DNA from 4 places in the Desulfosoma profundi genome. Region 1 is predicted to be linked to each of the others. Evidence: riboswitches for the same ligand, from Rfam matches in the RefSeq annotation. Region 1 holds a riboswitch; each other region holds the start of a gene.

Region 1 (4,207 bases):
CCACCCACAGGTCGTCGAGACGCCTTGATGCGGCTGATGTCCCAGTACCCGCAACACCCTGTAACCCGAAGTATTGAGGAAGAGCTTCGCGGTGTCATGGGGCCGCTTCCCCCGGCGGATCCTCATCGCATCGGATGTATGGTGCCTTTGAGCGGCCCGCACAGCGCCCATGGCCGGCGGGTGGTCAAGGGGTTGGCTCTCGCCCTCAAACATTGGGAAAAAATGTTCCGCGGGTCGCCGGCCCGGTTGATTCTCGCGGACACGCAAGCCAACCCCGATGTGGCAGTCAATGCATTGAACCAGTTGGTCAAGGAAGAAAAGGTCTTCGCTGTTCTCGGACCGCTGAGCCACAAAAGCGCCGAAGCCATCATGCCCTTGGCCAATGAGTACGGAATCCCTGTAATCAGTTTCACAGAGAAGCGCCGAGTCAGCTCGCCTGCCCCTTTCCTTCTTCACGCCTTTGTGGACCACCAGGACATGATCGGGGCTTTGCTGGCTTACTGTCGTCATGTCCGCGGATTCCAAAACTTCGGCGTGCTTTATCCCGAGGAACCGTACGGGCGGGCCTTGAAAGACCTCTTTGTCCAAAAGGTTCCGGAACTCGGTGGCAAGGTGCTGGTGGAATCATCCTACCCGCCGGGAACGACGGATTTTAAAGGCCCTCTCCAAGCACTAGCTCAGTACGCTCCCAAAGACTACGGCGGCGGAGCGGAAGCCACCCTCGACGCCGTCTTTATCCCGGACGCCGCCCAAACCATTGCTTTGATCGCTCCACAACTGCCTTATTACGGCGTTGTCGGCGTGACGCTTCTGGGCACAAACCTTTGGGAGGAAAAATCCTTGGTGTCCGCGGGCGGTGTCTATTTGGAGGGAGCCCTGTTTCCGTCGGCCTTCCAAAGAGATGCTTCAGGAACGCCGGATCCGGTCCAGGAAGCATTCGTGAAGGATTACCGCGAGACCTACGCGGAAGATCCCGACTTCTTAGCCGCCCAGGCCTACAGCGCCACTCTGCTCGTCTTGCAGGCCCGGGAACAGGTCCTCAAGGAAGGCCGCCCGGATCGCATGCGGCTCAGACAATGGCTCCTCCAGCTCGAGCTACCTAACGGCCCCTTGGGCCCCATGCGGTTTGCTCCCGACGGACACATGGAGCGGACCTATCCCATTCTGCAAATCACCGGGGGATCTTTGGTGCGCGTGGACCATTAGGCACCTGGCTGGAGATCCGGATCCATCGAAAAAACGTTAATGACCGGTATCCGTGACACCAGCCTCCGCGAACGTCTTGATATCCCGTAGGACCCTTGCTGAAGCTTCCACCAGACTCATGGCCAAAGCCGCTCCGGTCCCCTCGCCCAACCGCATGGACAGATCCAAGAGGGGCGCAAGGCCCAGAAGGTCAATCATGGTGGAGTGGCCGATTTCCTGGCTTCGATGGGACACAAACAGGTAATCCCGGGCTTGGGGAACAAGCCGACAGGCGATGAGGGCCCCGGCGGTCGCTATGAAACCGTCACACACCACAGGAACGCGGGCCACTGAGGCCCCGAGGACCGCTCCGGCAAGCCCGGCGATCTCATATCCCCCGACCTTGGCCAACACGTCCACGGGATCCCGTGGATCGGGTTGATTGACGTTCAAAGCCTTTTCCACAGCTCGCACCTTTCGAGCCCACGCGGCGTCGTCGATACCCGTCCCTCGGCCGGTGAGTTCGGCCACAGACTTTCCGCTGAAGGCCGCCACAATGGCCGTGGACGGCGTCGTGTTGGCGATACCCATGTCTCCTGTGCCGATGAGACGGTAGCCTTCCTCCTGGACGGCGGCCGTGACAAGGCGAGCTCCTTCCACAATCCCGCGGACAGCTTCCTCCCGCTCCATCGCCGGACCGCGTGTCATATTGCGTGTGCCTTTCGCGATCTTCCGGCGAATGACACCCCAGTCTTCAGGAAGATCCGAGGCCACGCCGAAATCCACCACCCGGACGTCAGCCCCCACATGATCCGCAAGAACATTTATGGAGGCCCATCCTCGCACAAAGCTGTAAACCATCTGAGCCGTCACTTCCTGAGGATAGGCGCTGACCCCTTCCTCGGCCACGCCGTGATCCCCGGCCATGGTGAAAATGATTTTCTTGGAAACGTCCGGTGCTAAGCTTCTCGTGATGGCACCCAGCCGAGCCGCCATTTCTTCTAAGCGCCCGAGGGACCCGCGCGGACGAATTTGAGATCGCAACCGCTCCCACGATTTCATTTCCCAATGCGAATCCACCGGGCCAATGCTTTTCATGATGCGTTGGAGTTCATCCTCCATGAGCAATCGCCTCCTGAGTCTTAGGGGTTTTGGTTCACAAAAAAAGCCTTCGAGGTCCCAAGACCTCGAAGGCTCACTTCCAGGCAGAAGCAAACGTTCGGTCTGCGCTTCGTCCGGATGGCAGGTCTTCTGACTCGCGGCTCCCTTTACTCTCCCGACCTTCCCGCTCCCCTCGGCGGAGCAGTGGTTGACTCCGGGATTTCATCCCCGCTCACAGCGCCGGCCTCGCGTGGCGGTATCGCACCGCCTTCCCTATTCTCCCCGCCGTCCCCGGGGCACCATCTCGGACCTGACCCTCCAAGTTACGGGGCTCTCGGCTTATGGCTTTTTCGAGGTACGGCGCAGCAGCTTGAGCGCCTTTTTCGTCTCCATCACCGGAACGACCTCCGCAACACCCAAATCCGTCCACTGAAACACAGCGGCCGCCAAATGCGCTTCATCTTCGGCTTCAAAAAGTCGGAAAACCCGGTGGCCTGTCACGTCGAACCATTCCCCTTTCAGGCTTGTTCCTGGAACTTCGGGGATCTGTTCCGTGCGCTGGATCACGCGGTCACGATCTTCCGGCGCATAACTGAAAATAGCCATAAAGAGCATAACGCACCTCCTTGCCCGTGCCCTGCCGCCCCTCGTTGTTTTGTGGAGTATAGCTCAAGGAGTTGACGCACTGTCAAGTGTCGATTTCGATCTTAAAAGCCTTGACGGCCGAGAAACCAGCTCACTATAATCGCGGCCGTGAAGGGAATCACAAACTCAATCGCTGACAACGAGAGGAGGTGACACAGTGAAAGGAAAGCGTAGCTTAGTGCCGCTAGTCTTTGTGGCCGTCGGTCTTTTGGTCGGGTCCCTCGTGGCCGTGGCCGCCGATGCTCCGGACGTTATCACTATGAACTCCAAGCTGTGGCCGCAGCATACGAAGGCCAATGTCCAGTTCACCCACAAGAAGCACGCCGAGGACTATAAGATCGCGTGTGCGGATTGCCACCACAAGTACGAGGGCGGCAAAAACGTTTGGAAACAGGGGGATCCCGTTCAGAAGTGCGAAGAATGCCACAACGAACCGACCATTGAGGGCGAGAAGAAGCTGCCCCCCGAACAGCAAAAACTGAATTTGAAGCTGGCCATGCATGCCAACTGCCAAGAGTGCCACAAGAAGCTGAAAGCGCAAAACCCACAGTCGAACGCTCCGACGACCTGCGTCCAGTGCCATCCCAAGAAAGAGGGAGAAAAAAGCTGAGAGCGCCGCCGGTGCCTTTCGGTGGACAACTCTTCCTCAGCGAGACGGACCGAAAACAATCCCTGATCGACTCTCACAGAGTTCGACCCCGGCTAGGGACGCGTCGCTCATGGCGCGTCCCTAGCTTTTTTATGCTGGGCCGTCGCACACGTCGCTGTCGGAGACGCCTCGCCATGCCGCCTTTGATGGTCCCCGTGCTACACCTGTGCGCTGTCGCCGCCGAGACGTTGGAACGTTTTCATCAAAATCCCCACGGCATCCCTGAGACCGTCCCCTCAGGGCATTGACTCCAGCGATCCTCTCGCGTGTATAAATCATAAAAAAAGCCCGGGGGCGAGGCCCCCGGGCTTCTTCTTACAGCCTTTTCTGCCGCGGAGTTGGTTTTTTAGACCTCTTCCACCGTGATCGCATCGCTTTCGCACACCTCAACGCAGCTCTCGCAGCCAAGGCACTCGTCTTCATTCACAGGCTCGGCCTTGCCGTCTACGAGCTCGTAGACATCCACCGGGCACACGTCCACACATTCGCCGTCGCCGGTGCATTTGTTCTTATCGACTGTCACTTTAAACATTTCTCTTCGTCCTCCTCATCTGATCTTCTGGGAATCGCCGGCAGGCCGAACGCTGTTCGTCCTTACGGCTTGTCTCATGCCGCCTAGGCCTTTAC
Region 2 (4,207 bases), 1.7 Mb from region 1:
TCGGGTGGACCATCACGGCGGTCTTGCGTATTGGCGCCTTCCGGCCTGTGTGGGGATAGCGCACGTCCATGATCCCCTCTTTGGGAAATTACGGGAAGTGGTCGCACCGGATCACGCCCTGCCTCACGATCTGCTGCCTTCCGCCGCCTCGGTCATCGTGTTTTTTCTCCCTTTCCGCGAAGACCTCGCAAGGGAAAACCGGCGCGAATTTCCGTATGCCTCTCGATCTTGGGCCGAAGCCTACGTCGCCACAAACACTCTTATTTCGGAAATCTGCTCGGCCGTTCAAAAGCATCTGGCCGAGCAAGGCCATGAATGCGCCGTCACACCGGCGACGCACAATTTCGACGAGAAACGCCTCGTGAGCCGGTGGTCTCACAAGCATCTCGGCTATATCGCCGGCCTCGGCACATTCGGCCTCCATCATCAGCTCATCACGGCGCAGGGTTCTTGCGGGCGTCTCGGAAGCCTGGTCACCTCAAAACCCATGGAACCGACGCCTCGCCCTGGAGAGGAACACTGTCTGGCCAAACGCGGCCATGCCTGCATGGCGTGTATCCACCGGTGCACCTATGGCGCCCTCACAATGGAGGGTTTCGATCGCCATCAGTGCTACGCTCAACTGTTGGCCACCGACCGCCACTTCACCGATCTGCCTCTTGTGGATGTGTGCGGCAAATGCGTGGCCGATGTCCCTTGCAGTTACGGGATTCCTAGGGCCTCTACTGCCGAGCGCAAGTGACGGATCCAGATGTCCACCACGGCCGGGATCTCCCCCATGCCGCGAAACACGGGGACCGCCGTCATCCCCTTGGCCTTGAGTTGTGACTTCCAACTGTCCGGATCTTCGCCCGCCATATCGTTTCGAGCATGATCCCCGGCAACCACCATGAAGGGCATCAAGTAGGCTTTCTTGACCCGTTTACTCTCAAGCACGGCGAGCACGTCCTCAAACCGGGGGAATCCATCCACAGTGGCCAGGAACATCTGTCTGTCATGCTTCTGGAAGTAGGCATCCATGGCGGTGTAGATGGCATCGGCCGGGTGATGCTCACTCCCGTGCCCCATAAAAATCACCGCGTCTTCGGGCCGACGCTCTCGGGGAACACTTTCCGCCATGGCCTGGACCACTTCCGTCATATCTTCAGCGGAAGAGAGCAACGGGCGAGCGAATGTCACTTTTTGGAAGCCTCCCACCATCTGCGCGAAAAGGCGACCGTTCGTGTATAAATCATGGAATTCGGCCCCGGGAATGACGTGCAAGGACAGGACCGCCACATGGGTGTAATTGTCTTCCATGAGCTTGGCCAAGGCGGTTTCCGGGGAGTCGATGGTTTTCCCTTGAGCGCGGAGTTTTGTGCGGATGATGGAAGACGTGTACGCCCAGCGCCTTTCCATGTGAGGAAAAGCCTCTCCAATGCGTTGATCGACAATGTCGTAGGCCTTTTGGGCTTCGGGCACACTAGTTCCGAACGCTACCACAAGAATGGCCGGTTTGGGCCCACGCGTCGGTGCATGCTTTGCCATCGCCTGTTTTCCCCCCAAGGTTCCGAAAAAGAGAATGACGACCCCCAAGAGACCGAGAAGAACGTATCGCTTATTCTCGAAACGCCGCACCATAAACGATTCCTCCCTGTGATTGGAAGACAAAGCCGAGCTCGCAGAACATCTCCCGTTTCAGCCACAAATGCGTAGGGGGGGTCCGAGAAGGGTCATGCCTTGCTCGCTGTCCACCCGCGCTCGCACACAAAGGATTTCCTGCATGCCCCGGGTGAGCATCCTCCACCAGTTTTCGGCGACCTCGAATTCGCTTCGGGCGACACCCACAGCATGAGCGCCGAAGCGATCCATGCAGGCATAAGCGCCCCAACTGTCTTCCTGCAATTCTCCACCGCCGGTCACATAGACAATCAGACCTCTTTTCATGATGATCCTCCGGTTTAGGGGCACCCGGGAACACGGCTCGGTGCTCCCGGGCGGTTAAAGGGTGAAAGGAACGATGAGGAGGGTGGTGCCGGGAAAAGAGTGGGCCGCCCTTTTCCCAAAAAAAAATCCTTGGAGCCGCCGGCTCCAAGGATTGCACCCAGTTTCACTTCGTCCTCGCGGTGGAAACGTCTCGGCATTCACCGTGCCGCGTTTCCCAACGGTCAGGCAGGTCTTCTGGCTTACGGATCCTCCGGTGGCCTGTACCTTCCCAGCGACTTTGGGTCACCAGTGGCTTCTTCTCAGGCACCGTCCCCGTTCACAGCGGCGGGACCGCTCCCGATTTACACGGGATTCCCTTTTAAGCAGCAAGCACCTGACCGCTCAAAGTAAAATTTCACTCTTCCGCTAGCGCGGAAGACCAGATCTTGTCAAGAGAAAACTTTTTCTCCCTCTTAAGCCTTTCGTCTGAGAGATGGTGTCGTGCAGGGCGCCGCGCCCTATGGACAGGGATCTTTCCCCGAAAGCTTCGGGGGCCGCCGCACACGCCGCATTCTCTTTTTCTAGGCACCGACGTTCCCCAAAACGGTCCCGTACCCTCCGCACGGCAGCGGCCATCCCGCTCATGGCTCCTCAACGGCTTTGCCCACGACCATCTCCACCCCATCCGCTCGATCCTCAACTTCCATCACAATACCGCCGTGGTGGGCGATGACGCGTTCCATTTTCGGTTTTTGTTCGGTGGTGAGACGAATTCGAAACCGTTGTCCTGGACGTAAAAAGCGCAGACGTAAACTTACGTCGAGAAATCCTGCTCAACAATCGTCCCGGTAATCGGCTACGGAGCCGTCATCCCAGGGAGGTTCTTTCCTGGAGCGGTTCTGGTTCATGAAATTCCCATCTCGCCTTGACACAGCTCGTGTTTTCCTTCACATTAGCCGGGCAAGGGAAAGTCGAAGCTTTCCGATCGAAGGCCCAAATCCGAAGGGCTCACGGCCCCTCAGCCCAATCCTCGGTCACGAAGACCTCATGAAAAATCCCCTGAACGTTATCGTACGAGAATTGACAGATTAGAGGAGGTTGCCATGAGACACCAGGTTTTCATTCAGGTCTTCGTCACCAGCATCCTTTGCGCGCTCCTTTGCGCCCACCCCGCCGTGGCCCATTTCGGCCTCATCCTCCCCTCCGACGACATCGTCACGTCGGAAGATCCGAAGACCCTGACCGTTCAGGCTAAATTCCTGCACCCCATGGAAGGCCAATACATGGAGATGGAAAAGCCCAAACGGTTCGGTTTTGTTCACAAGGGCCGGAAAACGGACCTTACGCCATCCCTGCAGCCCCGTAAAGGACGATCTGCCGATCAGGATCGCGAGTTGACCTACTGGGAAGCCAGTTACAAGATCCAAAAACCCGGCGACTACGTCTTCTTCCTCGAGCCGGCCCCGTATTGGGAGCCGGCGGAAGACAAGTTTATTGTGCATTACACGAAAGTCTGCGTCCAGGCATTGGGGTTGGAAGAAGGCTGGGACACGCCTGTCGGGCTGGAAACGGAAATCGTGCCGCTGACGAGGCCGTACGGATTGTGGACGGGGAATGTTTTTACCGGGCGCGTGCTTCTTAAGGGGAAACCCGTCCCGTATGCCGAAGTGGAAGTAGAATACCTCAATGAATCGCCCGATAATCCATCCAAGGTGGCCGCCCCTTCCGATCCGTACGTGACTCAGGTGGTCAAAGCCGATGGAAACGGCGTCTTCACCTATGCCATGCCTCGGGCCGGCTGGTGGGGCTTTGCGGCCCTCAGTGAAGCCTCTTGGAAGCTGAAGAAAAATGGAACGCCGAAGCCTGTGGAAATCGGTGGCGTTATCTGGGTGCACACCACCGACATGAAGTGATCCCCACACATGGGAGAATAACATGGGCCGACACCACCACGATCCCCCGAACCATCACGCCCGTCATGATGACCATCCGCATCACGGCCACGGCCATCATCACGGTCATGATCATGGACCACACTCGCCTCCTCGAGGGGAAGCTCCTATGGAGGAGCCTCCCGCTCCGGTCCTCTCCACGAAGGACAAGCTGGCTAAGATCCTTGACCACTGGATCCATCACAATAAGGACCACGAGGTGTCGTATCGCCAGTGGGCGCAGAGGGCCCGATCTGAAGGCTTCCTGGAAGTGGCCGAAGCGTTGGAAACCGTCGCACAACGATCCGCGGAATTGAATGACCTGCTGGAGCACGCAAGGCAACACCTTCCCTCGTGACCCCGGACACTAC
Region 3 (4,207 bases), 1.3 Mb from region 1:
GCAGGCCGAAAAACTGGGAATCCTCATGGTGGAACGCGAGGTGCCGCTGCCTGCGTCTTTCATGAGCCTCGTCCGTAGCTGGGGCGTGGCCAGTGGGCTCATTAGCGCCCCTATCCCCCAAGGGTCGCAAAATCCTTAAGAGGTCTAGGACTTCAGGTCCAGATCGTCAGGACTTCCGGCTGAGCTTATCCAAAAGCGCACCCGCACCCTCTGTGGCTTTTGAGGCATGTTCTCGTGGCAACCGGCCGCCCTGGCGGATCTAGGGAGACCTCCAGGGTGATGGCGGACAAACGGTCCTTTCGGACGAATCGGGCCCTCGCGCCCTGGCTGGATCTCAGGGACGGCCTCTTGGTGTTTCCCAAGTCATGTCTCGAGAGGGCTGGGTGGGCCAATCGGTTCGGACCGGTTGTCGCCGATGCCGCACAGACCCGGGAGTTGACAGATAAGCCGGAAGACTTTACGCTCCAACGGCGGCTGGGGCATCCCCGGCGGTACCAAAGGGTTTGGGGAGGAGTCCGGGCTTTTCATCACCACAGACGAGGCTGACAATGCGCATGAAGAGGGAAAAACATAAGCAGACAGAACGGATCTGGAAGAAAAACGGTCGTGGATTCACGCTGATCGAGCTTTTGATCGTCATGGTCATTCTGGGTTTGTTGGCCGCTTTGGTGGCTCCCAAAATGTTTCAAAAGGTGGGCACATCCAAAATCAAAGCCGCCAAGGCCCAGATCGCCCTGCTCGGCACAGCTTTGGATGCCTATCGCTTGGATGTGGGCCGGTACCCGACCACGGAGCAAGGTCTCCGGGCACTGCGTGTGAACCCGGGTTTTGACACGTGGGATGGGCCGTATCTTCCCAAAGACGTCCCTAAGGACCCCTGGGGTCGGGACTATGTTTACCGCGCTCCTGGGCAACACGGAGACTACGATCTCTATTCCTTGGGTGCCGACGGTCAAGAAGGCGGAGAAGGAGAAAACGCCGACGTGGCCAGTTGGCAATAGAAGGACGGCCGGGGCCCCGCACGTGCGGGGCCCCGGCTTCATTGAAAGTCCGCGGCACCTTGCACGATCAAGCGCACCGATACGTCTCTTCGGTTTCCTTATCCCACCCGTCCCATAGATACGCCGCTTCCCGCCCATGGGCGATGACCCGGAAAGCGTAGCGCACCTGCTCTTCATAAAAACGGCAATAGGGACTGGGGGCATCGAGTCGACCTTCGACCGCCTGGACCTCTGCAGGACAGGGCGCCCCGCAGAAGTGCCGAATGGCGCACCGCCGACACGGTTCGATCTTTTCCACAATCCTGGAAGTCACCGCCTGGAAAGGACGGCTCTCCAAAAGAGTTTCCACATCGTCCCGGAAAAGATTCCCTCCCCGATACTCGGGAAACCCGATGAACTCACTGCACGGAAACACATCCCCGTGGGCCGACACCGCCAAGAAGCAGCGTCCTCCACCACACGGAGAAATGTCGCACATCAGCCGACGTCCGGTGGGGCCGACAACTCCCGCCAAGACATTAGCAAAGTTGGCCACGACGAGCTTCCGTCCGGTTCTCTCAAACAGTTCGTAGCTCCGGTCCAACGCCGAACAAAACGATTCAGCCAAGACCTCGTCGTTTGGTTTGAGCTCCATGCCCCCGCTGCGGGTGCATCGAACCGGATTGAACATGACAACACCCACGCCGGCGTCATGGTAAAAATCCACAAGTTCCGGAAGCAGCGCCACGTTTTCCCGGGTCACCGTGGTGATCACGTTGAAAGCCGGGTACGACGCCAACTGCTCCATTACCCTCACCACTTGGGAAAAAGCACCCTGTCCATGCCAGTTCTTCCGCACGGCATCCGCGGTGGCCGCCACATGGGCATCCAGGGAAATGCCGATGCCCACACCCCGGGATGTGAGGAAGTCCATGGCCTCATTGTCCAAGAGCGTGGCATTGGTCTGGACGCCGAAAAGAAAGCGGTCGCCGTAGCGATCGATAGCCGTGAACACGGCGTGCCGAGCCAGCATGGGTTCCGAACCATGGAAGATGAGCTGAGGTTTGACCCCCGGTTCTCCGTTCCGCTCGAAATACGCGAGAAGGCGTTCGAGGGCGAGGCACAGCTCCTCTTCCGTCATCGTCCGGCCGTTTCGACGCATGTCTTCCGGTAAGTAACAGTAGGTGCAATTGAAGTTGCAGCGCTCCGTCGGGTTGAAATAGACAGCGGAAGGTTTCAAGCCAAAACGGAGGCGCTGCATCTCCTCCTGGAACACCTCCCTTTGTGCCAAAAAGGATTCCAGCACGCGCCCGGAAAGAGCTTCCGCCAGCGTGTGGACTTCCACAATGGCCCAAAAGGCGCTATCGGGCTCCACAACGGCCACATGGTCCGGCATTCCGATATCGAGGATGGAAAAGCTCGGGCCGTCGCCGGTGTTGGCATAAGGGATACGGCCCGACGGTTGAACTTGGCGTTCCATTTACTTATCCTGTTTTTCTTTCTTGGTGGGGGTCAGCAGAATGTAATGGGACAGCCCCGTCTGGTCTCCCAATTTCCGACATCGCCGACGATAAGAAATGATCCGATCCACTTTTGGCATTGTGTTTTCCTCCTGTTTTTTCAAATGGTCATCGTGCGCAAGGACCGCGGACCAAAGAGAAAGCCCGGAGCCAATCCGCATCACGCCGATTCGCTCCGGGCTTCCTTTGCCATCGGTTACCCGGCATCTTGTTTTCCAGCAGGTCTTCTGGCTCTCGGATCCTCTGAAGGGTTGCGGCCTTCCCCTCGGGGTGGTCCCCGAAAGTGACCGGTCCGATCCCTCGGACCTCTGCGACCCTTCATCCCCGATTACAGCGGCGGGACCGCCACGGATTTGCACCGTGTTCCGGGATGCTGGAAAACCTCTTGCTACCATGACTTATTTTTCACGGACCGAAGCGACTGTCAAGATGTAAGTGATGGGCCTGAACCTGTAGGTCTTAAAGCTCTGGGACTTCTGCCCCAAAGAACAACCTGTGGAGGAACTCCAGCGTTTGCTGCTGATACGCGGTCCTCCCCTGCTCGGAACTCCCTCCGCAAAGCACACGACAGACAACGTCCGTCGGGGATTCCGGATCGCAATGCGTCGCCCAGGGGAAGAAAAAAGATTCCACTTGGAAAGGGATGGCGTCCTCAAGAGCTTTGCCCGACCCATAGGCGTTGCACGGGCCGGGACGGGAGCGGATGCTGACAACGGGAAGCGGCGTCAGCTTTGCCGCCGCCTCGAGCGTCTCAAGATCGGGAACGGCATCCAAAAGCACGAGGGCGTCGATGTCCGCGCCGTCTCCTTGAACTCTGACCGCCGCCTCAACACTTATGGCAGCCCCTGCACTGTGTCCACCAAGAGCTATGCGCTCCGGATCGCCTACGCCATACAACGGATCGCCGGGATCCGACGCCCTTTGCCGAAGCCAGCGGACATGATCTATGAGATTGTCGATTTGGTGGGCTTTTTCAAGAGTCGCTTCATCCACAGGGACGACATTCGGTGTGTAGGTAATGATCCCTGCACACGCATAGGATGCCGCATTGGCCATGTGACGTCCGTAATCTCTCGAAAAACCGTGGGATAAAATAAATATGGGAAAGGGAGCTCCCGGCCGCCTATCCGATCCCTTGGGGAGAAACATGGCCCCTTCAATGCGATCCCCCGCCGCTGTCACTCGAACAAAGTGAGATACCACGGCGCACGATATGTCCGCAGCCGCCGCAGAAGACAAAGCCTGACCGCACACCCCCATCCATACAGCCAACGCCGGCCAGAGCTTATTTTTCATCATCAAACCTCGCTTCGGTCAACAGGGGTTCTCTGCACGGCATAAGCCGCAGCCTGATCCCGCTGAGCCCGATCGAGAGAACGAAAAAGCGGGGGAAAATTCCCCCGCTTTCTTCCACCAAGACCGAAGGGCTTCGTTCGGCCGGAGTTTAATGTTTCACCTCGATCCTCTTGGGCCGGGAAGCTTCCGCCTTGGGAATCTCGATCCGCAAGACCCCGTCTTTGTAAACCGCTTCGATCCCCTCAGACTTCACTTCCGCAGGCAGAGAGAAAGAACGAGCGAAGCACCCATATCGACGTTCCACCCGATGGTAGGACTCGCCTTTTTCTTCTTTCTCCTGCCGTTTCTCACCCTTGACGGTCAGTACATTATCCGTGATGCTGATGTCCAGATCCTTCACATCCACTCCCG
Region 4 (4,207 bases), 1.5 Mb from region 1:
AATATCGTGAAGAACCTTTCGATCCGGATAGCCGCAATGGACGTGTTCGATCTGGATCACAGAGCGACAGCCTTTTTTTTGTGCACCAGAAGGTAGGCGAAAAAGGGTGCCCCGAGGATGGCCGTCACGACCCCAAGGGGGATTTCCCGCCCGCCGGAAAGTATCGTTCGGGCGAGGGTGTCCGAGATCAGCGTGAGCAGGGCGCCGAGGATCATGGAGGCGGGCAGGAGGTGCCTATGGGCGGGCCCGAGACACAGGCGGGCCACATGGGGCACCACCAACCCGACGAATCCCACGACACCGCTGACGGCCACAGCGGCGGCCGCCACCAGGGAAGCCGCCGCCAGAAGACGTCGACGCACGGTTTCCGTGGCCACCCCGCTTTGAAAAGCCACGGCGTCTCCAAGGGCCAAAAGGTCCAATTCCCGGGCGTACACAAAAATGATCCAGGAGCCGACGAGCAGATACGGGGTCACGGCGAGCACATGACGCCAGCTCCGCCCTGCCAGGCTGCCCATGATCCAAAACACGATGGTCGAGAGGGATTCTTCGTGAAGGCTCTTGAGCAGGCTGATGCAGGCCGACAGGAATGTGGAGACAATGATCCCGCCGAGAACCAAGGTGGTGGGATGGATCTTGCCCTGAAGTCGGCCCAGGAGCATCACCACGCTCAGGGCCCCGACGGCACCCCCGAAGGCCGCCACCGGCAGCAGACTCATGCCCGCCAGCTTCCAGGACGCCCACCCGAAGAGGATGGTCACCGACGCCCCGAAAGCCGCCCCGGTGGAGACGCCCAAGGTGAAAGGGTCGGCCAGGGGATTGAGCAGAATGCCCTGATAGACGGTGCCGGAAAGCGCCAAGGCGGCCCCCACGACCATGGCCAGGACCACTCGGGCCAACCGGAGGTGGACGAGGATGTATTGGGCCGTGGCGGCATCTGCAGTTCCGGGGTTGGGGGAAGACGAAGAAAGCAAAGGGCTGACGGCGCGCCACAGGGCACCGGCGTCTATGGGAAAGGGTCCCACGCTGACGCAGAAGACGGAAATGGTCGGAAGAACACAGAACACCGCGGCCCAGAAGAAACGCCGCCTCCGCCGCTGCCTCTGGGACAGGGGCGGAACAGAAGCGGCGAGGCCCGGATCGCGGGGCATGGAAAGATCCGCCGTGGGGTGCGCTTGTGCGGGGGCCACCGGACTATTCCCCATGGGCTGCCGTCGACCGGCCGGGTTTCTTGACGATGAGAAGGGACAAGTAGTGGGGGGAAAGGTTCTGTAACGCGTGGAAGTCCCTGACCACCACCTGGCCCTCCAAGCCGCATCGGCTCACAAAGCACACGGAATCTTCCAATCCCAGATTCCGGATCTGCTGGAGGATTTGAGGGAACTGCTTATAGGTTTTCATGAGGACCACGTTGTCGGAGAATGGAAGGACCTCGGGGAGCCGTTCCCCCCCTTGGCCCCGGAGATGACCGTCAGGGTTTCTTCGGCCTCCGCCAAAGCGACCCCGGCGCAGGCCGCCGCCGCCTGGTAGGATGTGATCCCCGGGACGATCTCCACGGGGACCGAGAGCAGACGATGACGAATCTTTCGCAAAAGATAAATGAATGTGCTGAACGTCATCGGATCGCCCAAGGTCAGGAAAGCCACGTTCACGCCCGCAATGAGCCGTGCCGCCACCGTGTCGCAATTGGTCCGCCAGGCCTCTTCCAGGCGGTTCTTGTTGAAGGTCATGGGAAAATCCAAGAAATCCACGGGGACGCCTTCGGGAAGATGCTCCCGGACGATCTCCAGGGCCAGGCTGTAATCGTTGGATGACGACGACGCGGCAAACACATGTCCGACACGGCCGAGGACTTTCACTGCCTTGAGGGTGAGCAAGTCCGGGTCTCCGGGACCCACACCGATGCCGTAAAGAGTTCCCAGCATGGGGATCTTCCTTTCTCGTTAAAGCTGACGCCGGAAATGGCCGGCCTGCCGGAAGACTGACCGTTCACGATCGCTCATTTTCATGACGGCCTGAACCACGGGCCAATTCCAAGAGAGCATGGAGGATGGCCACGGCCACAGGGCTTCCCCCTTTGCGGCCGAGCACGGTGATGGACGGCACCTCCCGGCATTGCCACAAGGCCTGCTTCGCCGTATCCGCCTGCACAAAGCCCACGGGGACGCCGACGACCAACGCCGGGCGGATGTCCTCCTGCGCAATGAGGCGGAGGGTTTCCAACAGGGCCGTCGGGGCGTTTCCGATGGCCACGACGGCTCCATGGAGTTGTGGTCCAATGCGGCGAAAAGCGGCGGCGGAACGGGTAAGGCCGTCCTTTTCCGCCGCGCCTTGGGAGTCGGGGTCCGATGCCGGGACCTGGACGGCGTTGCCGAACCAGCCGAGTCGCGTTGCGGAGAGCCCCACGAGAATCATCCGCGTGTCCACAAAGATGGGAACCCCCCGCCGCACCGCGGCGCATCCCTCCTCGACCGCCCGTTCATGAATGCGGATAAGCTTCGCGAATTCAAAGTCCCCCGTTGTATGGATCACCCGGCGGACGATGGACCACTGATCCCCAGGAAAACTGTGCGGCCCCATTTCCGCATCGATGATGCGAAAACTTTCCTCTTCGATAGCCTTTCCCGCCGAAACGAGCGCAGCCGGCCCATCGTTCGGTTCTTCGTGTGCCCCCTTCATACGCCGCCGCTCCTGAGCAACAAAAAAATCCTTGGAACTTTCTCGTTCCAAGGATTGCACCCTGTTTCCTTCATCCCCATGTTCGCGTCAGGACCCATTCCACGAAGTCCATCCGCGGGGAGAGGCCTTTGCCATCGGCATCTCTTCCCTCATGGCGTCAGGCAGGTCTTCTGGCTCACGGATCATCCTCATGGCCGCCCTTCCCATCCCATGGTCATGGGACAGTGGGATTCTCGGCCTTCGTCCCCGTTCACAGCGGCGGGACCGCGACGGAATTCCACCGTCTTCCCTTTTGAACCCGCATTCGGGTACCTGACCCCTCCGTCTTGTCAGAGAACAATGCCTTGCCGCTCTTGTAGAGCAAAGCTGTGGGACCGTCAATAGTGGAACGGCACTCCCATGTCCTCAGCCCCAGCCACGGCGCGCTGAACCGTTTTCCGTGGGCCGCTTTCAAACGATGAGCCCTCGCCGACGCCCCTCGTCTCGGGCCATCCACATGCCCCCGGGGAAGATCGGACGCCGCATCCGGCCGGCCGGAGATGTCTTCGTCGGGCGCCCTGGACGCGGCGTCCTCACCCGTGACGCAGTCATCCCCCGTTTTTCCGGGGGTGCGGAAAGGTTTTCCCGAGACCGGGGGCCTGCTGTGGGACAGGGGTTCGCCGAGACAGGCTCAGCCGTCCTGATGTTCACGGTCTTCCAAACGAATCATCCCTGTCTTCTTGATGGCCGCGACCCCCCCTTGAACGTTCACCGCGTTCATGATCCCGGCCGCGCGCAACTGGAGCAACGCTTCGTAGGAGCGCACCCCGGAATTGCATACGACGAAGAGCCGCTTGTTTCTGGGGACGGCATCGAGCCTCTCGGTCAAGGTTTCCTGAGGGATGTTCAGCCAACGGTCTCCGAAGGCTTGAACAAAAGGTGCGGCGTTTCGGGGGCCGCGCACATCGAGGCAGACCACGTCCGGGCCGCCGTCCTGAAGAAAGCAGGTTTCGAAATCGTCGGGGTCCGCCGTCACGTTGTAGCCGTCCAGGATGTTTTCCGCGGTGTTTCCCAAGGCGTTCACAATGTCCATAGCTGCGGCGAAGGGAGGCGTGTAGGCGACTTCGAGGTTGGACAAATCCTCGACCGTTCCGCGACGGGCCAAAAGAGCCGCCACGGCGTTGATGCGGCCGACGAGCGCGTCGCCGTTTCGGCTGACCCCCTGGATGCCGAGAATCCTCCGAGTCTTACGGTCCACCACGAGGGCCAAGGTCATGAGATCTTGGGTCGGATAGAAGTGCGCCCGGTCGGCTTGAATGACCAAAGCCTGGATCGCATCGTAGCCCTCCTCTGTGGCGGTCTTTCGGGAAATGCCCGCCGTCGCCACCGCCAGATCAAAAATCTTGACGGCAAAAGAGCCGACAGAGCCTTCGAACCGCGCACAACCGCCGGCGATGTTCGTCCCGATGATGCGCCCTTGGCGGTTGGCCAGGGACCCTTGGGGGAAGTGAAAAGGCTTGCCCGTCACCAGGTGCATGACTTCGATGCA

The links. Region 1 has a riboswitch for cobalamin ahead of cobT (nicotinate-nucleotide--dimethylbenzimidazole phosphoribosyltransferase). Riboswitches for the same ligand answer to the same signal wherever they lie in the genome.
Region 2: it holds a riboswitch for cobalamin, as region 1 does, so the genes downstream of both, ACZ5K9_RS02330 (hypothetical protein) here and cobT (nicotinate-nucleotide--dimethylbenzimidazole phosphoribosyltransferase) in region 1, are expected to answer to the same signal.
Region 3: it holds a riboswitch for cobalamin, as region 1 does, so the genes downstream of both, cbpB (peptide-modifying radical SAM enzyme CbpB) here and cobT (nicotinate-nucleotide--dimethylbenzimidazole phosphoribosyltransferase) in region 1, are expected to answer to the same signal.
Region 4: it holds a riboswitch for cobalamin, as region 1 does, so the genes downstream of both, ACZ5K9_RS05310 (precorrin-8X methylmutase) here and cobT (nicotinate-nucleotide--dimethylbenzimidazole phosphoribosyltransferase) in region 1, are expected to answer to the same signal.

What each region holds. Positions count from the first base shown of each region.
Region 1 covers NZ_AP042420.1:2,660,235-2,664,441, reverse strand. Annotated here, with positions in the region: gene ACZ5K9_RS11530 (penicillin-binding protein activator) at 1-1,206, shown strand, start outside; gene cobT (nicotinate-nucleotide--dimethylbenzimidazole phosphoribosyltransferase) at 1,243-2,307, opposite strand; cobalamin riboswitch at 2,424-2,590, opposite strand; gene ACZ5K9_RS11520 (DUF3303 domain-containing protein) at 2,626-2,901, opposite strand; gene ACZ5K9_RS11515 (cytochrome c3 family protein) at 3,089-3,541, shown strand; gene ACZ5K9_RS11510 (ferredoxin) at 3,927-4,112, opposite strand.
Region 2 covers NZ_AP042420.1:530,277-534,483, forward strand. Annotated here, with positions in the region: gene ACZ5K9_RS02320 (4Fe-4S binding protein) at 1-742, shown strand, start outside; gene ACZ5K9_RS02325 (sirohydrochlorin cobaltochelatase) at 703-1,620, opposite strand; gene ACZ5K9_RS02330 (hypothetical protein) at 1,678-1,926, opposite strand; cobalamin riboswitch at 2,134-2,318, opposite strand; gene ACZ5K9_RS02335 (DUF4198 domain-containing protein) at 3,009-3,818, shown strand; gene ACZ5K9_RS02340 (DUF8180 domain-containing protein) at 3,967-4,194, shown strand.
Region 3 covers NZ_AP042420.1:183,869-188,075, forward strand. Annotated here, with positions in the region: gene ACZ5K9_RS00730 (hypothetical protein) at 1-139, shown strand, start outside; gene gspG (type II secretion system major pseudopilin GspG) at 549-1,001, shown strand; gene cbpB (peptide-modifying radical SAM enzyme CbpB) at 1,069-2,460, opposite strand; cobalamin riboswitch at 2,701-2,932, opposite strand; gene ACZ5K9_RS00745 (alpha/beta hydrolase family protein) at 2,960-3,799, opposite strand; gene ACZ5K9_RS00750 (Hsp20/alpha crystallin family protein) at 3,945-4,207, opposite strand, start outside.
Region 4 covers NZ_AP042420.1:1,208,018-1,212,224, reverse strand. Annotated here, with positions in the region: gene ACZ5K9_RS05330 (ABC transporter ATP-binding protein) at 1-60, opposite strand, end outside; gene ACZ5K9_RS05325 (FecCD family ABC transporter permease) at 57-1,190, opposite strand; gene ACZ5K9_RS05320 (hypothetical protein) at 1,195-1,401, opposite strand; gene ACZ5K9_RS05315 (SAM-dependent methyltransferase) at 1,398-1,925, opposite strand; gene ACZ5K9_RS05310 (precorrin-8X methylmutase) at 1,990-2,679, opposite strand; cobalamin riboswitch at 2,823-3,010, opposite strand; gene ACZ5K9_RS05305 (FAD-dependent oxidoreductase) at 3,350-4,207, opposite strand, start outside.